DNA from 4 places in the Erwinia pyri genome. Region 1 is predicted to be linked to each of the others. Evidence: predicted binding sites of a transcription regulator. Region 1 holds the regulator's gene; each other region holds the start of a gene.
What was found. Region 1 encodes LexA, which represses DNA repair genes until DNA is damaged. Its sites were predicted from a motif close to TNCTGTATGTACATACAGNA; they were not measured.

Region 1 (5,773 bases):
CAACGAGCTGCTCGCGCGTCAGGGAACGCTGGCGGGAGGCCAGCAGAGCCGTCACGCAAAGGTTCATCGCGTTTGCGGCGCCGGCGTTGTTGATGCTGACCATCACGCGCTGAGCAATATCATTGACCGCTGGCGTCAGCCAGGCGGGGCGCTGGGCTTCAATCGGGTCGATCGCTTCCCGCCACTCCGGCACGTGCTTGTTGAGATAAGCCACCAGAGGCAGCGGCTCACCGAAGTTTACGTAGCCCTGGCCGAGATTACGCAGCTTACGCAGCCCGCGAACCATCGACATAAAGCCCTCTTTCTCTTTGGTAGCGCCGCGCAGCTCTTTTGCGTAAGTCCCCACCTCCATTACGTGCTCATAACCGATATAGATCGGCACCAGCGTAATAGGGCGGTTACCGCCGCGCAGCATCGCCTGAATAGTCATCGACAGCGTGCCGGTTTTCGGGTCAAGCAGGCGACCGGTACGTGAGCGGCCGCCCTCTACAAAGTATTCAACCGAGTAGCCACGGGTAAAGAGTTCACCCAGATATTCGCGGAACACGGTGGAGTAGAGCTTGTTACCTTTAAAGGTACGCCGGATAAAGAAGGCGCCCAGACGACGGAAAATCGGCCCTGCTGGCCAGAAATTGAGGTTGATACCGGCAGCGATGTGCGGCGGCACCAGCCCCTGGTGATAGAGCACATAAGAGAGCAGCAGGTAATCCATATGGCTACGGTGGCAGGGCACATAGACGATTTCATGACCGTCCTGAGCCAGCTGGCGCACGCGTTCACCGCCGTTGACGTTAATGCCCTGATAGAGCCGGCTCCATGTCCAGCCCATGATGCGGTCCGTAAGGCGAATCGCTTCATAGGAGAAATCAGCGGCAATCTCTTCCATCAGCTCAATGGCATTCTGCTGGGCTTTCTCGTGGGAGATTTTCTTGCTGCGCGCCTCATCCTCTACCGCTTTTGCAATCGCTTTCGACTGCAACAGCTTGTTGAACAGATCCTGGCGGACGGGCAGACGGGGACCCACTGCAGCCAGACGCTGGCGGGCAAAGTGCATTCTCGCCACTCTTGCCAGCTTCTGGGCAATGCTTTTATCCGTACCGTGTTCGGTAGCCATGCGGCGAAGCGACACCATCGGTGAGAAACGCACAAAGCTGTCGCGGCCTAACCACAGCACGGCAACGAATTTCTGTACGCCGTTCAGCACGCGCAGATGGGGCTGATCGTCACCCTGCACTTCGCGGCCAGGCGCCCGGCCAAACATCACAGAGACCGGCACCATCTGCACATCCAGTAAAGGATTGCTGCGGTGGAGATCCAGGTACTCATGGAACAGTTTCACCGATTCCACGTTTGGCACGAAGTAGGGGAAGACACGCGGGCCATCATGGATAAAGACGTGCCGAGGCAGTACCGTTCCGTCGATTTCAAGCGGATCCAGCGGATCGGGGAGATCCTGTTTGCGGCACTGTTCACGCAGCGCCAGCAGATCGGCCTTTGAATCATAGGGCAGCACATACATAATAGGGCGCGATGTGTCGAGCGACAGCTCAGTGACCGGCTCGGCAGGAATCGCTTTACTCTTTACCAGAAATTTAACCGGTAAATTCAATACTTTATAATATAAGTTACGCCAACCTGACATAGACAACATGAAGCCTCTTGTTAGCAAAGCGCCGCAAGCATACCAGAAAGCGCCAGTGAGATCTGTGGTGTTGCAAAATGTGCGCCACCCAGACATTGACGTTAATCATCACAAAGGGTTCCCTCATTATGGCAAATAACGTCACCGGACTGACCCGCATTATAAAAGCCGCCGGCTACTCGTGGAAAGGAATACGCGCCGCCTGGCAAAACGAGGCGGCCTTCCGGCAGGAAGCCGTTGCTGCCGTGATTGCCACCATTGTTGCCTGCTGGCTCGACGTGGATGCCATGACGCGAGTGCTGCTGATAGGGTCTGTGGTGCTGGTCATTATCGTCGAGATCCTCAATAGCGCGCTGGAAGCTGTTGTGGACCGGATTGGCAGCGAATTCCATCCCTTATCGGGCCGCGCGAAGGATATGGGCTCTGCCGCGGTGCTGCTGACGATATTACTCGCTATTTTTGTGTGGGTAATGCTGTTAATGGGTTAATTGCGGGATGTTTTCCAGATTTTAGCGAACCGTCGTTTTTTAAGCAGGTTTAGGTTTTCAATGCGCAAATACCTGTATATACTCACAGTCGACTGTATAAACAACCAGGGGGCGGGATGAAAGCACTAACGGCAAGGCAGCAGCAGGTTTACGACCTGATACGCGACCACATTAACCAGACCGGCATGCCACCGACGCGGGCGGAGATTGCTGCGCAGCTCGGCTTCCGTTCCCCTAATGCGGCTGAAGAGCACCTCAAAGCGCTGGCGCGTAAAGGCGTGATTGAAATCGTCTCCGGCGCATCACGCGGTATCCGCCTGATGATGGAAGATGAGACAGGGTTGCCGTTGATAGGGCGCGTTGCTGCCGGGGAGCCTTTACTGGCGGAGCAGCATATCGAAGGGCACTTCAAGGTGGACCCAGGTTTGTTTAAACCGGGCGCCGATTTCCTGCTGCGCGTCAGCGGAATGTCGATGAAAGATATCGGCATTATGGATGGTGATCTGCTCGCCGTGCATAAAACGCAGGATGTGCGTAACGGCCAGGTCGTGGTGGCGCGCATTGATGATGAGGTTACGGTAAAACGCCTTAAAAAACAGGGTAATATTGTGCATTTACTCCCTGAAAACAGCGATTTCCAACCGATCGTGGTAGACCTGCGTCAGCAGACGCTGTCGATTGAAGGGCTGGCCGTGGGCGTGATTCGCAACGGTAACTGGCTCTAAAGGTCCGATCCGGGCGCACCTGCTGAGAGGTGCGCCACTGTTATCGTGGCGCCGCTCTGGTGCGACGATAGTGCTTATTAGCCAGTCGCACAGTGGATGATAATGCGATTAATTTCCCCCTCGGATAAACATCTCTGGCGGCTGGCGCTGCCAATGATCCTGTCGAATATCACCGTGCCGCTGCTGGGGCTGGTGGATACGGCGGTCATTGGCCATCTGGACAGTCCTGCCTATCTGGGCGGCGTAGCCGTTGGCACCACGGCTACCAGCTTTCTCTTTATGCTGCTGCTGTTTTTACGCATGAGTACTACCGGCCTCACGGCGCAAGCTTTTGGCGCAGGGGATAAACCCGCGCTGGCCCGTGCTCTGATGCAACCCCTTCTGATTGCAGTGGCCGCTGGCCTGCTGTTTGTTCTGCTGAAATCTCCCCTAACGCATCTTGCGCTTTCCCTTGTCGGCGGCGACAGAGAAGTGCTGCATCAGGCCGCGCTGTTTATGAATATTCGCTGGCTGAGCGCCCCTGCCACGCTGGCGAATCTGGTGCTGCTTGGCTGGCTGCTGGGCGTTCAGTATGCGCGGGCGCCGGTGATCCTGCTGGTGGTGGGGAACGTGGTAAATATCGCGCTGGATCTCTGGTTCGTGATTGGCCTGAAATGGGGCGTGCAGGGCGCCGCTGCCGCCACGGCAATAGCTGAATATGCCACGATGATTATCGGTCTGGTGATGGTGTGGCGCGTGCTGAAGCTGCGCGGTATTTCGCTGCCGCTGATAAAAACGGCCTGGTGCGGCAATATTGGGCGGCTATTGCGGCTCAATCGCGACATTATGCTGCGCTCTCTGCTGCTGCAACTCTGCTTCGCCTCGCTGACTGTTCTGGGCGCGCGTCTGGGTGGCGAAGTGGTCGCTGTGAATGCGGTGCTGCTGATGTTCCTGACCTTTACCGCCTATGCGCTGGATGGCTTTGCCTATGCCGTTGAAGCGTGCTCTGGCGAAGCCTTTGGGGCTAAAAACGCAGAGAAGCTGCTCTCGGTCTGGCGCGCCGCCTGTCGTCAGGCAGGGCTGGTGGCACTCGCTTTTTCCCTGATTTATGGCCTGGCTGGCACGGAGATAGTCGCCTTACTCACCTCAATTCCGGCCTTGCAGCAGCAGGCCGACAGCTATCTGTTCTGGCAAATCGTACTGCCCGTCTGCGGCGTCTGGTGCTATCTGCTGGATGGCATGTTTATCGGGGCAACGCGCGCCAGCGAAATGCGTAATGGCATGTTCATTGCGGCTGCGGGGTATGGCCTGACGCTGTTTACTGTCCCGCTGCTGGGCAACCATGGGCTATGGCTGGCGGTGACGGTATTCCTGCTGCTACGCGGCCTGACGCTCTGGCTTATCTGGCGTCGCCACTGGCAGAATGGGAGCTGGTTCGTGCAGTGAAATCATTTGTTACTCTCCTCTGCCTCTTCGTTACCCCCTGATCTGCAAGCTTTTTTAAAGAAGCACCTTTTAGATCTTCTCTGAGTCTGGCGGAATATTTTGCTTAACAGTGCAGGATTCTTATCTTCTACTATAATTATCTGTACGTCAGGCGATTGAGCAGCGTTTTATGTTGTTGCTCTCTGTTTCGCTGACATGATAATCCTAAAGCTGTGTAAACCTAAGGTCGAGGAGAGACAAGATGAATAAAGACGAAGCCGGCGGTAACTGGAAACAGTTGAAAGGTAAATTTAAAGAAAAATGGGGCAAGCTGACCGATGACGACATGACCGTTGTTGAAGGTAAACGCGATCAGCTTGTTGGCAAAATTCAGGAACGTTATGGTTATGGTAAAGATCAGGCTGAGAAAGAACTCAGTGAATGGGAAACCCATAACAATCACCGTTTCTGACAGCCAGAGAATTCTCTGACAAGAATTTAGCGTTTCAGGACGATGCTCCTACCCAGGCACAAGGAATGTGCCACTTAATCACTTCAAGATCCCTCTGTTATCTTCCTGCTTTAAAATCCCTGTACGGCACTGTCCCTGTGAGATCTACCCACGCTTTAGAGCGTCAGCGCTTCTTAACGCCCACGTTTCTTTGCCGCCACGGTATGATCGTGCTGGCACGCATCCTGATGGGTACAGGCTTCAATCTCCACGCAATCGCGGCATAAACCATGAGCTTCAATAACGCTGTTTGCCAGGGCGAATCCAGAGGTTAGTGCCAACGATTTCAGGATATTCTCTACCCCTTCCGCCTGCTGTTCCGCTACAGAACCACAGCGATCGCAAATCAACATCGCCGAGGTGTGGGAAGGCTGTTCGAAATGATGACAAACCACATAGCTGTTAGTCGATTCCACGCGGTGAACAAAACCCTGCTCAAGCAGGAAATCGAGCGCGCGATAGACCGTAGGCGGTTTGGCCTGAGGCTCTGATGCTCTCAGCAAATCCAGCAGGTCATAAGCACTGATTGCGCCATGATGCTGGCTCATTAAGCGCAGCACTTCCAGGCGCTGAGGCGTCAGCCTGACGTTGCGCTGCTGGCAGATCGTTTCCGCCTGCGACAGGATTTTTTCAGGACTGCTTATGCTCATAATATTCCCCTCAGGCCAGATCAGATTGTTATGTTATCACGCCCGCCCTGAAACGCCGAATTCAGGCAACCTGCCATTTTTTGCCGGGGGTTTACCGGGTTAAATCGTTGAACTAACGCTGGATCTGATTCAAATTTGCCGTAAGGCTGACTTGTTAAAGAGCGTTAATGGATCCGGCGCTTTGAAATCGTGCCATAAAATTTCCATAAAACTTTATTAATGTGAATTGCAGCTTGTGTTGATAATGGTTACTTTGTTACCGGCGGTGATATCGCATTTAAGATAAATAAAACGTTACGGGCAGCTTATGAATCTGCCTGCTAACAGATAAATAAAACGGCAATAAGCCGAAA
Region 2 (5,773 bases), 2.2 Mb from region 1:
TTGTCATTGATGGAGTTAGGCTCGTAATTTGCCGGATTGGTATCAATATCCATCCGGTGCATGCCCTGACGCTGGAAGTTATGGTAAGGGCAGACCGGGCGGTTGATCGGGATCTCATGGAAGTTTGGTCCGCCCAGGCGGCTGATCTGCGTATCCGTATAGGAGAAGAGGCGCCCCTGCAGCAGGGGATCGTTAGAGAAATCCATGCCGGGAACGATATGGCCGGGATGGAAGGCGACCTGTTCAGTCTCGGCAAAGAAGTTGTCCGGGTTACGGTTAAGCACCATTTTGCCAATCAGCTCTACCGGAACCAGCTCTTCCGGGATCAGCTTTGTGGCATCAAGCAGGTCGAAATCAAATTTGAATTCATCCTCTTCCGGGATCAGCTGCACCCCCAGCTCATACTCGGGGAAATCACCCGCTTCAATGGCTTCCCACAGGTCACGGCGGTGGAAGTCAGGATCGCGGCCGGTGAGTTTTTGCGACTCATCCCATAAGAGAGAAGCTTTACCCGCCACCGGCTTCCAGTGGAAGCGCACAAAGGTGGCTTTGCCTTCCGCATTGATAAAGCGGAAGGTGTGGATGCCAAAGCCTTCCATGGTGCGGTAGCTGCGCGGGATACCGCGATCGGACATTGCCCAGATCACGTTATGCAGCGTTTCGGGCTGCAGCGAAACGTAATCCCAGAAGGTATCATGCGCACTCTGGCCCTGAGGAATTTCGTTATGCGGCTCAGGTTTCACCGCGTGAACAAAATCAGGGAATTTGTGCGCATCCTGAATAAAGAAGACTGGCGTATTATTGCCGACCAGATCAAAAACGCCTTCCTCGGTATAGAACTTGGTGGCCCAGCCGCGAATATCCCTGACCGTATCAGCCGAACCCGCTCCTCCCTGTACGGTTGAGAAACGCACGAACACTGGCGTGACCTGCTGCGGGTCGCGCAGGAAATCAGCTTTGGTGACGTGGCTCATATCGCGGTAGGGCTGGAAATAGCCATGCGCAGCGGAGCCCCTGGCGTGCACTATGCGCTCCGGAATCCGCTCATGGTCAAAATGGGTGATTTTTTCCCGCAGGATAAAATCTTCCAGCAGGGTGGGACCCCGCGTGCCTGCGCGCAGAGAATTCTGATCGTCCGCAATACGGGTGCCCTGATTGGTGGTCAGCGGAAAGTTCTCGCCGCCTTTACGGAAGGTTTCCAGCGCATCGAGTTTAGCATTATGCGTATCAGGCGCCTTCAGGCTACCCGGGGCGGTAGGCTGTTTACCGGGCGCGGTAGGTTCCGCTAAAGGTTTATGTGAACCATCTGCAGGAGCCAGCGAATCCATGCCGGGTTTGGCGGAGTCGGGGCCTGTTAAGGGCGCGTTGTGGCTCAGTTCCTTGTTATCGGTTTCTTTCGACATCGTCACTTATTCCTGTAGTTGTGATTCTGGACTTCAGTAACTATAGAACAGGGAAGCGGATATGCCTGGAAACAGAAGGGATAATCGGGGGAAAGCTGAGGGAACAGGGATTAAGCGCGGCAAATATAACCGGGCTGGTGAAAACCAGCCCGTTGAGCGAATCAGCGGTGAGCTAACTCCACCTCGTTTTCTGCATCGGCATTAAGCAGCGTTTTATCGGTCTGCTTCAGCCACTGGCTGGTCAGCGTACCGGCTGTCATAGAACCATTAACGTTCAGCGCCGTACGGCCCATATCAATCAGTGGCTCAATGGAGATCAGCAGCGCAACCAGCGTCACCGGCAGGCCCATAGTAGGCAGCACAATCAGCGCAGCGAAGGTCGCGCCGCCGCCCACGCCAGCTACACCGGCCGAGCTGAGGGTGACGATGCCTACCAGCGTAGCAATCCACATCGGGTCGAAAGGATTAATGCCTACGGTTGGTGCCACCATGACGGCGAGCATGGCCGGATAGAGGCCCGCACAGCCATTCTGGCCGATAGTAGCCCCGAAAGAGGCTGAGAAGCTGGCAATGGACTCCGGCACGCCAAGACGACGGGTCTGCGCTTCGACGCTTAGTGGGATAGTGGCGGCGCTGGAGCGGCTGGTAAAGGCGAAGGTGATCACCGGCCACACTTTACGGAAGAAACGCTTTGGATTGACGCCATTAACCGAGAGCAGCAGCGCATGGACGGCGAACATCATCGCCAGGCCCAGGTAAGAGGCCACCACAAAACCACCCAGCTTGATAATGTCATTGACGTTTGAGCTGGCCACCACTTTCGTCATCAGCGCCAGCACGCCATATGGCGTCAGCTTCATGATCAGGCGTACCAGCTTCATTACCCAGGCCTGCAGCACATCGATCGCTGCCAGCACGCGCTCGCCTTTCGGCTTGTCATCACGCAGCAGGTGCAGTGCGGCCACGCCCAGGAAAGCGGCAAATATTACCACGCTGATGATCGACGTTGGGTTTGCGCCCGTCAGATCGGCAAACGGATTTTTAGGCACGAAAGAGAGCAGCAGCTGCGGCGTGGAGAGGTCAGCCACTTTGCCCACATAGTTATTCTGCAACGCAGCCAGACGTGCGGTCTCCTGAACGCCCTGTACCAGACCGGAGGCGTTGAGGCCAAAGAGCCAGGTCACGAAGACGCCCACCAGCGCGGAGATGGCGGTGGTAAACAGCAGCACGCCGATGGTCAGCACGCTGATTTTACCCAGCGAAGAAGCGTTATGCAGGCGGGCGACGGCGCTCAGGATCGAGGCGAAGACCAGCGGCATCACGATCATCTGCAGCAGCTGCACGTAGCCATTACCGACGATGTTGATCCAGCTGATGGACTCTTTCAGCACCGGGCTCTCTGAGCCATAAATCGTATGCAGGGCCAGACCAAACAGGACGCCAATTACCAGCCCAAGCAGGACCTTTTTTGACAGGCTCCAGTGAGCGGCACCGCATTTAGCCAGGATAACTAACAGGGCAACAAAGGCCACCAGGTTAGCAATTAATGGAAGGTTCATTCCCAGTACTCCAGTCAGGACGACGTAATCCCTACGTCTGTAAACATCGGATAATTTTCATCGCGCACTCAGTGCGTCCAGTGGAGGAATGGTAACAGTTCAGGCTGGGGCTGCTATATATCCAAAAAGAATGGGTTATAACAAATCGCCCTGATTTGAGGGTTTAATGCGCGTTTTGAATGTTTATCAGGCGATTCATGCTGGTTTGTACAGAATTAACGACTGCAGCCGTCCAGCCAGACGCACCAAAGGGGAGCGCACCGGAAGGAAACCACAGCGCAAAGCCCACTAAAGCCAGACATAAAGCTCGCTCCAGCTGATTGCCTTTCTGGCTCCTGAGCAGCGGCAGGCGGAAACGCCAGCGGCAGGGCCAGAGCAGGGGAACGCCAGCGGGCGTCAGCATATCGGCAGCGATATGGCTCAGATAGCCGAGTACCAGCCCCTGGAACACATCTGCCGGGATCACCCACTCTTTCGGCACCTTCAGATGAAACAGCGCCACCCCGCCCGCTACTGCCAGCAGACTGTGGGTAAACCCCCGGTGACCAAACAGGCGGGCGACAGGTTGCGAGATCCAGCGAAAGCGCTGACCCAGCGTGGATTGGGGATGATCGATATCCGGTAACAGGCAGGTTAGCAGCGTGGCCGGCACAACATGCCACCAGTCGCCGCTGGCCAGTTCTGGTGTCAGCTCGGCACGTTTGGCAAAAATGGCGCTGGCGATGGCAAATATTACGTGGCCTTCGGCCGTCATAGGGATACCTGGCTGCAGAACTGTCGATGCATCCAGTATAGGGGATATATACAGTAGAGGAAATATGTGACGCTGTAACGAAAGATAAATTTTTTAACGTTTCAGTACATTTTTTACAGCAATCATCTTCTTTTGGGCACTATCGCGCAGAGACCGGGCGTTGCCCGGCCGCAACGGCATTATCCATGCAGAGCTGCAGAGGTCAGTTCTGTCAGCGATCCCAGCTTTACATTAGCCAGTGACCAGCGAGGGTCATCAGCATACTCCTTCGCGGGGATCACGATTGAGCGCATCCGCGCGGCTTTGGTGGCAATCATACCGTTAAGGGAATCTTCCAGCGTCACGCAGTTAAGCGGATCAACGCCAAGACGTGCTGCGGCATCAAGATAGACCTGCGGGTGCGGTTTGCTGTAAGGCAACGCCTCGGCGGAGGCGAGCACATCAAAATAGCTGCGCAGCTCAAACAGCTCAAGTACGCGCTCGAGCATGTGCAAAGGAGAGGCAGAGGCCAGCCCGATTTTTAATCCTTCCGCACGGCAAAGTTTCAGCGCCTGCTCCACGCCCGGCAGCAGCGGACGACGCTCCTCTACCAGCGTCATAGCGCGGGTAATGATGCGCTGGGTGACCTCCTCCTGCGAAGGGCCGTTCCAGGGCAACGTTTCATGCCACATCCGCACTACCTGATCGATGCGCAGACCCAGAGTATCCGGCAATTCGCTCCGTCGGGTAAGGTCGATATTTAACGTTGAGAACACATCCATCTCTGCCTGATCCCACAGAGGTTCAGAATCTATCAGCAGACCATCCATATCAAAAATAGCGGCAAGCACTGGGCGGGAATAAGACATATCGCGGCTCCGTTAACTAATTTGGCTTACCTTAGCATGAACGCTGAAACGACAACATCGGTGCTTAAGGGCTTCTTTGCCGCCTTTTCACACGACACGACAACTTTTTTCAGGCACATTTCCTCCCCTGAAGGTAAACTTACCTCCTTAAAACTTAGTCAGGAGAAAGCATGACTTATCAACAAGCTGGCCGGGTCGCCATCCTCAAGCGAGTCGCTGGCTGGATTATTTTTATTCCGGCGCTGATTTCCACACTGATATCACTAATGACCTTTCTGGAAAAGAGCCGTGAAAAGCGCGAGGGGATCAATGCGGTTATGCAGGATTTCTCGCATGTGATGATCGATATGATCCGCTTCAATACCCGCTTTCTGGATATGTTCTGGAATAATTCACCGCAGCCAGATTTCAACCACGGCAGCAACGTTACCTTCTGGATTATCTACATACTGATTTTCGTCGGGCTGGCTCTGCAGGCTTCAGGGGCAAGAATGTGGCGGCAGTCGCGCCATCTGCGTGAGGGAATTGAAGATCAGCTGATTCTGGAGAATGCCAAAGGGCCGGAAGGGCGCTCGCGCCAGCAGCTGGAAGAGAAAATTGTTGTGCCGCGCCACACCATCTTCCTGCAATTTTTCCCGCTCTATGTGTTACCCATTCTGATTGCGGTTGCGGGCTATTTTGTTCTTAAGCTGCTGGGCTTTATCTGGTAACAGAGCGGCCTGGCACTGCTGTCAGGCCGGACGGGCATGCAGTTCATCCGCATCGAGCAGCGCACCCACAGCCTGCTGTGCCTCACCAAGCCAGTAGCCGCCAAAGACGTTGGCCCGGTTGAGTAAATAGTAGAGTTGATAGACTGGCTGGCGCAGCAGGTAATCCTGCGGCAAAGGCCAGACGGACTCATAGCCCTCAAGGATCTCCAGAGGCAGATCCTCATACCAGCCCAGCATCGCTAAATCGCACTCTCTGTCCCCCCAGTAGCAGGCGGGATCAAACATCCACGGGCCGTTGCTGCTGCCACCACAGTTTGCCGGCCAGAGGTCGCCGTGGAGCAGAGAAGGTTGAGGATGATGGCTGCTCAGCGTTCTCTGGGCGCAATGGATAATTAATTCACTGTCGCCATACTGAATCCCTTTTTCAGCGGCCAGCTGCAGCTGCCAGCCGATACGCTGTTCGGCAAAAAAAACTGACCAGCGCTTCAGCCAGCTGTTG
Region 3 (5,773 bases), 2.2 Mb from region 1:
CCGAAAGGGGCATCACTTGCCAGTTAAATCTTTAATGTTCGCTGATATGAAATTTACTCTCTGTCTCTCTCTGAACCTTTGCGCCAGCGCCCCCTGGCCGCTGAAAGAGATAAACCCGACAGCACAGAAGGTAAGTCAGCCACCTCACTGATAAGTAGTAGACCGTCACACCATATGTTGTTTCAGCTTCTGTTCTGCATTTCCCTTTAGTTCCCCCCGCCCGTTACGGGCATGTTGTCACATCACTATCCCTCTGGAGGTCTTTATGATCGAAGTAAACTGCTTTGCTGATTTAAGAACGACTGCGCCCGCTAAAGCGGGTGATATCGCCGCCCTGAAACGCTATTACGACAAAGATTCCAGCTTTCATGGTGGCGGCGATTTCGTCGGTTTTCTGGGCACTACGTCACTCAGCGATGATGGTGGCTCTTTAGCGAAAGGGAGCGGCTTCTACTGGAAGCGCATCATTAATGATACCGAACAGGTGAACCTCTACCATTTTGGCGCTAAAGGCGATGGCACCACTGATGATACGGATGCGTTCAGAAGGATGTTCAGCTGGTCGCAATCTTATGACGTCAATGCGAAAAATCTCGGCGTTCGCTTTCCGGCCGGGAAATTCTTTATCTCGCCCGTGGATTTATCGGCCAGCGAAATCGCCTGTTTTGCACTTTATGGGGACGACGCGCCGTATGGGGTGACGCCGCGAACGGTGATTGTCTCCGATAAATCGTTCAACACAGTATTTAAAGTCAATGCCCGTCGTACCATTATTCGCGGTATCAGCTGGAACGGGCAGGCCAGCGCAGATACCGCTGCCAATACCGGCGCTATCACCCCGGATAAGCTGTCAAACGTGCAGCCGTTTTTTGAGAACACCACGATAGAGGGGGAGTTTGTTAACATTCGCTGCTTCCGCGTGCAGTACAACGGTGGTACGGCGATTAAACTTTTAGATACGCTTGATACCCGCTTTGATCAAATCTACACGCAAAATACCTACGCCCGGGTATTTGATATCGGCTGGTCCAACTCGCCGAATGGCGTCTGGGATCACTCAACCGCCGTTGAACTCTCCAACGCTAATTTCCAGTATGGCTATGGCGATGCCACGCTGGTGATGCCGCGAATGACCCAGGGATTGATCCGCAACGTCTGGATTGAACACACCCGTTTTCCGGGGGATCTCAGTAACGGGCAGTGGATCATCGATGCGCTGAGCGTGGAGGATTGCGCCAATCCGCTGATGCTGAATAACAGCCGGGTGCAGATACGCCAGCTCAACCTTCAGGCTGGCTCAAAGGTCAATCTGGATAACACCTCTGAGCGCTGGTTATCGGGTTATGAAAGTGGCTGGCGCCGGGATGAGAATTTCGGCACCACCATGACCGGCTCGATGAAAGCGGGGTGGTACACCGGATACAAACTGACTAATACCTCAGATAAGGACACCTGGTATCGTATTGGCAAATTTGTCTTTCCAAAGGTTAATCAGCAATGGACGCTGGAGCTGATCAGCAAACTTTCAACGGCAAATCCCTCCGGTACGGCCACTAACCCCTTACAGACTGTCTCATCCGGCGTGACATGGCTTAATCTGCAGCGCTGCGTCAGCTCAGTATGGGCCGATATGTTTCACCGGGGACTGACTGCCGTTCTGGATGTTAAGTATCAGAGAAGTTACCAAAATATCGCCGAGGTATGGGTAAAACTAAAAGCGGGCAGCGGCGACACAATGTTCAATCTCCGTTCAACGGGGCCTACGCGCTTCGAATCGGGGGAGTGTTCCTTGTTTACGCCGGATCTGAGTGAGGTCATGGATTTGACAACGCTGGGAACAGCTACGCCAAATGCGCGCCTCAGTATTCACAACGGGCTGGCGGGAATAGGAGCCAATGAAAATGGTGTGGTTACCATAGCCACAGCTGAAGCTACAACGCCCGCTACCAGCGCGCCGGTCGGGTATATCACTCTTAACGTGAACGGCGTGGATCGCAAAATACCTTACTATGGCTGAAAATTGCAGATAACCTAAAACCGCCTCCCCGGGGCGGTTTTTTTTCAGAGGGAAAATTTTTTACTTTTTTATCATCGAAAGGGCTGGTAGTGGGGTGGAAACGATGAAATAGTGAAGCCGTATCTCCAGGACTAATCTGTTTTTTGCAGCCGATTTTTCCAATATGGTCAGATAAAACCCCTTTTTGGACAAAAAAGCATAAAAACAGGCCAAAAAGCGATCCCGCCAAAAATCAAGACTTGAGATGGCGGAGCGTTGGTCCGTAAAATAGGGCCAAAACTCAAATCAGGAGAATTCTGTGTCAGAAGCTGCCACTTTCGAAGACGGTCTCAACCGGCTTGAAGAAGCCAAAAATATCGCGCTTGGCTGGCGTATCGTGGGTCAGATGGAGCCACATACTCTGGAAGATGCTATCCAGATGCTGCGTGACAGCTCTGCCCATGCGGCGAAAGTGTATGAATTGCTCTATGCAGAAATTGCACACCGTTCTAAATAGTCCGCCTTATTCGCGCCTGTCAGGCCAGCCGCGTGTTGCCGGATAAGCGATAATCTCTCCAGGCTTCCCAACATTTTTTGGGATCGATATCCTGGTAGCCACGTAGTGGATCCATGGTGCGCAAGAGTTCGTCCGGCACTGAAATGCAGATCGCGCCGTCACGAAGCGTTTCAACTTCATGCTGCGTCAACGGGTAGCCTTTTTGCGCTTCTGCTTTTTCCAGCAGGGCAGCGAGGGAAGGGAGAAAAAGTATTGCCATGCCTGTGGTTCTCATAAGATTTGTACTGTACAGATCTTCGGCATAGTAGAGCAAAACTTTAGCTATTCTCAGACCATAAGGGATGAAAGCGAGGCAGGCAAAGCTGGGGATCAGGAGCTGAAGCTGCAGCGAACCATCAGCACGATTAAGGTGTAGCGAAAAAAATGCCCGCAGAGCGAATCATAACGGGCCAACACCAGGGAAACTGTATTGATTAAGCCTGGCATGTTGTGACAGGAATGCAACGCAAAAACCGGCCACAGCGCCCATAACATTAAAATATTTCAACGAATAGCCCAGATGTGGTTCAAAATTCTTCAGAGATCAACCACTGGTCCGCTTCATCGAACATCTCTTCAATAATTCTCAACATTACCGACTTATCACTTTTACTGGCATCGGTTTTTACGCCATTCGCCTGCATCGGTTTTACCTTCACTTCTGCTTCAGGAAAAACGCGCTGAATACGTTTTGTCAGCTCGGTCAAAATCAGCTCCTGAGCATTGGGCAGTCCGGCGACGTTGCGCTTATCGTAAATCAGTTCAACAAACATGAATTCTTCCTGGTTATAAATGCTGTATAAAAATACAGTTATTTTCTCTATTCTTCAATGGGAATTTAACAAATTTTCCCCTGCAAAAAGCGATGCGGCACGCTAAATCGGTGAAAGGAATCCACTTCTCCGCAACTATCATCAAATTCCAAAAATCGCCCCTGGGTTACACTGCTTCAACTTGATCAACACACGGGAGCAGATGATGAAAAAATTCTCTTATATCGCAGGGATTCTGGCAGGGGGCCTGTTGCTTGCAGGCTGTAGCAGCGACCATATATTGCAAATGAAGGATGGCACGACCGTAGTGGTGCAGGGCAAACCCAAAGCAGACAGTGCCACCGGCATGGTGATTTATACGGATGAGAATGGTCAGCAGCAGGCTGTGAATCAGGATCAAATTAAAGAGATGAGCTCGCTTAATAAGTAGATCCCGGCTGGCATTTGGTAACACTTAAGTCAAACATGGGCAGCATCCTGTGGTACGCTTTCTGCTAATTACTTAATCAAATCAGAGAGTACTGTCCGGAGAACCCTGCCCATGTACCGCATTATCGCCGCTGGATGTCTTGTTGCCTGTGCCTCCTTACCCGTGCGGGCAACCAGTGATTCGCCTAAGCTCAATAGTGAATTTCAAATTACCTGTCCGGGCCGCCCGACCATGACCGTTACCAAAGCGCAATATGGTTTGACCACGCTGATGTGGCCTGGCGATCATTTTCAGATAGCGGCCGGCAACCAGCGTTCTGAAACCAAAAATGGCGATAAAGTGTCGATAGTGCTGTTCCGTAATGGCGATCAGATGGTGGTGAACCAGTCTGATGAGAATATCTTCTTCTCCTATGATGGCGCGAATAAGCTGGTTTCCTGTACCCGCAGCAGCGAAAAGGATAACAGCGCCGTCGAACTTCAACGCACCGACGCTTCTGGTAATCTGGAATCCTGATCGCTTCTTGCTCTCACACTTAAGGAAAAGAGCATGGAACTAACCGTTACGCCTCACCCCACGCCGGAAGATATTGCTGAGGTTCGTGCAGGTCTGATGGCCTTTAACGCCGGCCATATCAATATTGATGAGATGAAAGATATTGGGGTGTTTATTACCGATCCCGACGGAAAAAAACTCGGCGGGCTTACGGGTTCTACTGCAGGAAACTGGCTGAGGATCGATATGCTGTGGGTCAGTGAAGCCCTGCGCGGAGAGGGCGCAGGCACCAGGTTGATTCGGGCAGCAGAGGAAGAGGCCCGCAAGCGTGGGTGTCAGTATGCCCAGGTGGACACGGCAAGTTTTCAGGCGAGACCCTTTTACGAAAAAATGGGTTTCACCGTTCAGCTTATGCTTGAGAACTACCCACGCGTGCACCAACGAATATACCTGACCAAAACGTTGTAAGCGTTACTCGCTCAGTCGCTGGCGCAGGTCCAGCGGCGAATTTTCCGCCTCATCCAGCAGCGCCAGCCACTGGCGCATATTAACTTCCTGCCAGGCAAGATGTCCTGCAGTAGTGCCCATCAGCACCACATCTGGTCTCAGCGCCCGGTAAAACTCTATCGACTTCTTTAAGTCGGCCTCGTTGCTTTCAGGCACCAACACCGTTATCCAGCGATCGTGAGAGAGGGTGATAGTGTCGCCGACAAAGAGATAGGTTTTGCCAAAAGGGGAAGCGTACAGGTAGCTGGTGCTGCCTGGCGTGTGTCCGGGCGTGGGAACGACATGAAAACTGCCGCAGTGGAGTTCAGCCTGATTAAAGGTGTCATCAGGCTCCGCAAAAGGGCTTACTGGCCCCAGCGCCCGGGTGTGGCAGTAGAGCGCTGAGTTAAAGCGCGACTGCAAAATGCGCGCGCCCGGACCCGCTTCATGCCAGTGGGTAAGATAATGGCGGATAATGCCGCCTAAATCCTCAATCGCCTGATGGTCGCTCAAATTTTCCACGCGGGAAATCAGTAAATTGCCACGCATATGCTGCAGCAAAAAACCGTGCATCATCAGTTCCGGCTCGTTTTCACCCGCCGGAAACTCCGGTGTGGATACCCAGAGATCCTCGTACAACTGCTTCATAGGCGCTCCAGGAGTTAGCGAAGCGTCGGATGCCCTGATATCGTCAGCGTACTGTCTGAACCTTTGACCTGCAAATGACCCTGCGCACCTAAAGGCAGCGTCACGGTATTCCAGTGATGGCCAAATTCAAGACCGGTGACCAGCGGTATGCCTGTCACCTGACGAATCAGCGTCCAGACGCTGTCGAAGTCATAGCCATTGTCATAATCTGTCAGGGTCGCCCCGGTAAAACTGCCCAGCACGATCGCTTTCTGGCGAGCCAGAATGCCGCTTTGTGCCAGCTGCAGCAGCATTCTTTCTACACGGAAAGGATGCTCGTTGACATCTTCAATCACCAGAATGCCCTCATCAATCTCAGGCAGCCAGGGCGTTCCCATCAGGGAGGCGAT
Region 4 (5,773 bases), 1.1 Mb from region 1:
GCGAGAGCTGCCTTTCCAGCGGCGCGCAGAGCGTGGCTACGGTCATAAACACCAGTTTACCCTGCTCAAGCTGCGCCTGCGCCTGCTCAGCAGAGTGCACAGCGGCAACGCCCAGCGCCTGAAAGACCGCTTCGCTGGTGATACGGGTGGGATCGTCACTGACGCCATGCACCACTACCGGAAAACCCAGCCTGCTCAGCAGCAGAGCCAGCAGCGGCGTCAGGTTCCCCTGCTTGCGCGCGCCGTTATAGCTGGGGATAACCACCGGCATGGGGTAATGCACCGGCGGCGTCAGCCTGATGACCCGCTCCTGCATCGCCTCGTAAAAGCCGAGCATCTCCTCTTCGCCTTCCCCTTTGATGCGCAGCGCAATCAGAATGGCGCCCAGCGCCAAATCGGGCACCTCGCCCGCCAGCATCTGGCGGTAAAGCTCACGCGCGGTAGCAAAATCGATATCACGGGCATGGTTTTTACCGCGGCCCACTTCTTTGATGATCTTGTTATATTCCATGCTTCTGCTCTTTGATTATTAGCGACGACGGCGCGGTGAAGGTCTCTTTGCCGCAGGGGCCAGGCTCGCTTTGGGTAATTCGCCTTCCGGCATTGCTGGCTGCTCTATCGGGAAAACCGGCAGCGCCCCCAGCAGGCGGGCACCGTAGCTTTTGCTCAGTAGTCGCCGGTCGTAAATGACAATTTCACCAAAGCAGTCATGACTGCGGATCAGCCTGCCGACCTGCTGGATCAGATTAAACGAGGCGCTGGGCAGACTCTGTACTTCAAACGGGTAACGCCTCAGGCTTTTCAGCCACTCTCCCTCGGTCAAAATAACCGGGCTGTCCACCGGAGGGAAAGCAATTTTATGAATATGCACCTGCGACAGCAAATCCCCTTTCAGATCCAGCCCTTCGGCAAAAGATTGTAACCCTACCAGAATGCTGGTTTCCCCCTGCTCCACGCGCTTGCGGTGCAGCGCCACCAGCGCAGGCCGGGGCCGGTCGCCCTGTACCAGCATCATCAGGCGCAGCTCAGGAAGATAAGAGAGGAACTGCTGCATCGCACGGCCGCTGGCAAACAGCACCAGGATGCCTTTGTGCAGGCCAAGTTTGATTTGCGCCCGGAAGAAGTGCGCCATCTCCGCCAGATGCTTCACTTCGTTAGCGAGCATCGGCTCATACTGCATCTGCGGGATCACCAGCTTGCCCTGCTCAATATGGTTAAACGGCGAATCGAGCGCCACAAAACGGTCGCCCACCTTCTCCGACAGGCCGGACATCTCCTGCAGGCGCTGGAAACTGCTTAGCGAGCGCAGCGTGGCGGAGGTCAGCACCACATGGGGGATTTTGCGCCACAGCAGCTTTTCCAGCTGATCGCTGACGCGGATCCCGGCGCAGTGAAACATCAGGTGGGCGTTGCCATCGCGGATCTCCCTGCTCGCCCATTTAGAGACCGGCGCGCCAGAGGCTTTCTCCATCGCCGCCAGTTTCCAGAGCTTGCTGCTGGCTTCAAACCAGCCGAGCGCTTTGTTCATCTGGATCAGCGCGCGGTGCAGCCTGACCACATCAAACTGTCCGGACTTTTCGCTTAAATCGTTCAGCAACGCTTCCGCCAGCCCGCGCAGGCCATCGCACAGTTTGAACAGGCGGGCGCAGAGGGTCAGCACCTCTTCAGGCAGCAGCCCCATTTCAAAACGGTATTCGCCCTCCTGATTGCCAGGCGGCAGCAGTTGGGCAAGAATATGAGAAAGCTGCTGCAACTGCTCGCGCACCTCTTCACAGTGCGCCTTCAGACGTTCAGGGTTGCTCAGTCCTGGCGGCCTTTTCGGGCGAAACTGGGCCAGGCACTGCTCCACCAGACGGCAGAAGAGATCAAGCTGCAGGGTATTCCAGCCGGGTGTGATTTCCCCGCTCATTTCCAGCGCATCCCGCGCCACGTCAGGCAGATGATGGCCTTCGTCCAGCACCAGCAGCAGATTTTTGGGTGGCGGCAGCACCGATTCGGTTTCCAGCGCCGCCATCACCAGAGCGTGGTTCGCCACCACCACATCCGCGTTTTCTATTTCCCGCCTCGCCACATAGAATGGGCACTCGCGGAACCAGTGGCAGTTGCTGCCAAGACAGTTGGCTTTATCGGTGCTCAGGCGCTGCCAGAGCGAATCTTCGATGGTATCGTCACAGTGATCGCGCAGGCCATCCCACTGATGTCGGTTAAGATTTTTTTCAAGCGTGGTACAGAGCGCCCGTTCATCCTTGCTGGCGGTCATCTGCTCATCTAAAAACAGCAGCAGATCGCCCTGTTTCTCCTCATCGGTTGCCAGAGCGGACAGGTTACGCGGGCAGACATAGCGGCCACGGCCAAAGGCGGCGGTAAAACGCAGATCCGGGATGATCTTTTTCAGCAGCGGCAAATCTTTGCTGAAAATCTGATCCTGGAGCGCCACGTTGGCCGTACTCACCACCAGCGGTTTCTCTTCCGCGCGGCTGACGGCGATCCCGGGGATCAGGTAAGAAAGGGTTTTCCCCACGCCCGTGGGCGCTTCAATCGCCAGATGGCGGCCATCATCCCCCGCCAGCGTTTTCGCCACTTCGGCAATCATCTGCCGCTGCGGCGCGCGGGGAATAAAGTCAGGAATTTGTTGCTGAAGGGCTTTATACCACTCCGCAATTTGCGCTTTTAACGCGGCAGATAACGCCATAACAACCACTTTTTACTGAAACGGCCTGTATTTTTACACAGTATCAGGCCCGCGTCAGCCTTCTTCAGCTGTTGTAGTGAAAGAGCACGGGTACATCCTGCTGATCCTCACATCCGACCTGCTGTGAGCTCGGACACTTACCGGTTCAATGAGTTGTCAGAGGCTTTTTACATTGCCCTCCAGTCTGAGGCAGTCATCAGCCCGCTTTACTTTTACGGATAAAATGCTTTGTGTGTTAACTGGAGTGAAGTACAACTTAAGACGCCCAGTATCAACATTAAAAGGTCAGGCATGTCTGAACAAAATCTGGTTTTTCCTGCACGCGTGCTGCGTGGTGCAGGCGTTATTCATCAGTTAGGTGAGATCTGTCGGGAACTGGGCCAGCGCGCGCTGTTAATTGGCGGGCATCAGGCGCTAAAAGCGGTGGAGCCGCAGGTTCGCACCCAGCTTGCCGATGCTGAAGTCACCCTGCTGGGCTGCGAATGGTTTGGTGGCGAAACCTCACTGGCGCAGATTCAACGTCTGGGGGATCTGGCAACCTCACTGAAGGCGGACGTGATTATCGCTGCAGGCGGCGGGAAGTCGCTGGATACCTGTAAAGCGGTAGGGGCAGAGCATAACCTGCCGGTGATCACCATTCCAACCATTGCCGCCACCTGTTCGGCCGTCACGCCGCTGAGTATTCGTTATGATGATCATGGAAACTTTCACGATATTTTCCCGCTTCCTCAGGCACCGGCAGCGGTGATTATCGACAGCGAGCTGCTGGCGCAGGCGCCCTTGCGCTGGCTGGCGGCTGGCCTGGGCGATACGCTGGCAAAATGGTATGAGTTCCGCGCCGTCAGCCAGCGCCATCCGCCGGTTGATGCCAGTGCGAAGTCTTCGCTGGCACACAGCCTGATTTGCTATGAAGTGATTGCCCAACATGGGGCAAAAGCGTGTGAAGCGGTGCGCAGGGATCTGCCGGATCATCATCTGGATCAGGTGCTGGATGTTATCTTTACCTTTGCCGGGCTGACCTCACTGATGAGCAACGGTGCCCATGCAGCGGCTGCACACGCCATCTATGAAGGCTTTACTTTCTGCGACAAAACCCGCGAATTCGGTCACGGTCTGCTGGTGGGCTACGGTAATCTCTGCCTGCTGGCGCTGGAGAACCGTGCTGATGACGAGCTGCTGCATGAGATGGCGCTGGCCCGCCAGTGTAGCGTACCGCTCAGCCTGAAGGAAATTGCCGATCTGACCGACGAAGAGCTGGCGATGATTGTTCGCGAATCGGTGCAGGCGCCAGATATGGAAAATATGGCGCATCCGGTCACCGTTGAGGCGTTGTATCAGGCTATCAGCCGGGTGGAAGCGCTGGCGGCCGGGCTGTAACGCCGTCTGTTTCTGCGCATCGGCCACCAGAAGAGAGCCTGTACCGCTGAATGTCTCGTCCGCCGCTGGGGGTTACCCCGCGGCGTCACTCTCCAGCTTGGTTTGCCCTAAACGGCCGACAAAAGGCAGGCGCAGCGCCGGGGACTTCACATCGATCCCCATATTGAAGCCCAGAATATTCACTTCCAGCCCCTCTTCTCCGCCCAGGGTCAGACCCAGCACGCCCAGCAGTGAAAGCTGCAGCCCACGACCTGACGGCGGCAGGCCAACCGGATTTTTGAGCGGGCGGAAATCCTTCCCGATGGCATTGGCAGGCAGATCCAGCCGTAGCGCTGGCACTTCCCTGCCAATGTGCGCCAGAAAAGTGTTGCTGTTGGGGCCGGGCCAGACCCGGTAGGTGTGTGGCCAGGGATAGCTTTTTATCGCCTGCTCAATCTGCGGGATCATTGCCGCCGCTGCCGCCCCGCGATGGTCAACAATCATCTGGGGTTTCGCGCCGAACCAGTAGCCGTCCGCCAGCGCATAGTTCTCACGGATAACGTTACTGCTGCCCCAGCTCACCACTTCATAACGGCTGAACTCTGTCTCCCCTGCCTTTTTAAATATGATCCAGGGGTGCACGGCAAACAGTCCCCGCCAGCCAAAGGTTGGGGCAACATAGACCTGCACAATGGCCGTCTGACGGAACGTCAGCGGATCCGGCGCCAGCTCCGCAGAGTCGCGTCTTGCGGTAGACCAGCTCTGGCCGCTCAGCTCCACACCGCTGTGCGTAGCTTTATAGTAGCTCTGGCCAAACGAGAGCAGCATGACGCAGAGAAAGCCTAAGGTAATGATTTTCAAATAGAGCATAGTTCCTTCGTCCACCCGCCTGAAGCGGGTAAAAAGCGTGTATCGGATTGGGTTGATATCGCGGCTGGGACAGGGCGTCGTCAGGCTCAGGGAAGGTGACGTTTGTCACATTACTGAAATAGCTGCCGCGGTTCAATGATTATTCTTTGCACAGCATGATGTGTGCAAAGTGCGGCAAAAAGGGGCGCTGGCGCGCTGTTTTGTCTGCACCGTTTCAGAGCAGACGTCCCAGGCAAACGGCCTCTTCCCGACCCACATAGCGGCCAAAATTTTCACGGATCCGGTAGCCGTTTCTTAAATAAAAACTGACAGCTCGTTCATTGGCCTTGCGTGTTTCCAGCCAGATTTCCCGATATCCCCTTTTTCTTGCTTCCCCTTCGAGGAAAGAAAGCAGCGCATGGCCCACTCCCCAGGTGCCAGGAGAGGCGAACATCCTTTTTAACTCTGCAACATCTTTTTCTCCGGCCAGGGGCCTTATTGCCCCACACCCTACCGCTTCACCCTGAGTATTACGTGCAAGAGCAAAACAGGCACGAGGGTGTGCAACCTCTTCAGCATTGAAGCTGGCTCGCCCGTCGCTACCGGTTATGTCGTGTAAAATCATGGATAACATTGCCAGCAGCTTTTTTGCTTCTTCGCTGGTGACCTCTCCAGGGCTGACCATAATCATTTTCACTGCAAAAATTTGTACATCACGGTGGTGGCATCTGCTATGCCTTCAGTTGAGATCGCATAACCGGGGATCTGCCCGCATACCAGCCACCCCTGCGACAGATAGAGCTGCTCTGCCACATCACCCGAGCGGGTATCCAGCACCGCCAAAGATCGTCCCGCCTGCCGCGCCAGCTTTTCAGC

Region 2: the regulator LexA is predicted to act here: its motif matches at 3,735-3,754, upstream of Q3V30_RS09095 (metal-dependent hydrolase).
Region 3: the regulator LexA is predicted to act here: its motif matches at 3,346-3,365, upstream of Q3V30_RS08480 (DinI-like family protein).
Region 4: the regulator LexA is predicted to act here: its motif matches at 2,716-2,735, upstream of dinG (ATP-dependent DNA helicase DinG).

What each region holds. Positions count from the first base shown of each region.
Region 1 is NZ_CP132353.1:4,129,609-4,135,381, reverse strand. Features, by position in the region: gene plsB (glycerol-3-phosphate 1-O-acyltransferase PlsB) at 1-1,642, opposite strand, end outside; gene Q3V30_RS19605 (diacylglycerol kinase) at 1,771-2,130, shown strand; gene lexA (transcriptional repressor LexA) at 2,247-2,855, shown strand; gene dinF (MATE family efflux transporter DinF) at 2,958-4,280, shown strand; gene Q3V30_RS19590 (CsbD family protein) at 4,522-4,731, shown strand; gene zur (zinc uptake transcriptional repressor Zur) at 4,905-5,420, opposite strand.
Region 2 is NZ_CP132353.1:1,958,579-1,964,351, forward strand. Features, by position in the region: gene katE (catalase HPII) at 1-1,403, opposite strand, end outside; gene Q3V30_RS09090 (L-cystine transporter) at 1,565-2,962, opposite strand; gene Q3V30_RS09095 (metal-dependent hydrolase) at 3,126-3,716, opposite strand; gene hxpB (hexitol phosphatase HxpB) at 3,896-4,564, opposite strand; gene Q3V30_RS09105 (YniB family protein) at 4,735-5,274, shown strand; gene Q3V30_RS09110 (fructosamine kinase family protein) at 5,296-5,773, opposite strand, start outside.
Region 3 is NZ_CP132353.1:1,818,202-1,823,974, forward strand. Features, by position in the region: partial or broken gene Q3V30_RS08460 (lysozyme) at 1-24, shown strand, start outside; gene Q3V30_RS08465 (glycosyl hydrolase family 28-related protein) at 266-2,017, shown strand; gene Q3V30_RS08470 (hypothetical protein) at 2,316-2,513, shown strand; gene Q3V30_RS08475 (hypothetical protein) at 2,533-2,772, opposite strand; gene Q3V30_RS08480 (DinI-like family protein) at 3,080-3,325, opposite strand; gene Q3V30_RS08485 (YgdI/YgdR family lipoprotein) at 3,531-3,755, shown strand; gene Q3V30_RS08490 (hypothetical protein) at 3,867-4,271, shown strand; gene Q3V30_RS08495 (GNAT family N-acetyltransferase) at 4,305-4,718, shown strand; gene Q3V30_RS08500 (MBL fold metallo-hydrolase) at 4,722-5,384, opposite strand; gene ldcA (muramoyltetrapeptide carboxypeptidase) at 5,399-5,773, opposite strand, start outside.
Region 4 is NZ_CP132353.1:3,077,820-3,083,592, forward strand. Features, by position in the region: gene ybiB (DNA-binding protein YbiB) at 1-511, opposite strand, end outside; gene dinG (ATP-dependent DNA helicase DinG) at 530-2,692, opposite strand; gene Q3V30_RS14510 (iron-containing alcohol dehydrogenase family protein) at 2,984-4,069, shown strand; gene Q3V30_RS14515 (DUF3750 domain-containing protein) at 4,142-4,918, opposite strand; gene Q3V30_RS14520 (GNAT family N-acetyltransferase) at 5,133-5,582, opposite strand; gene Q3V30_RS14525 (GNAT family N-acetyltransferase) at 5,591-5,773, opposite strand, start outside.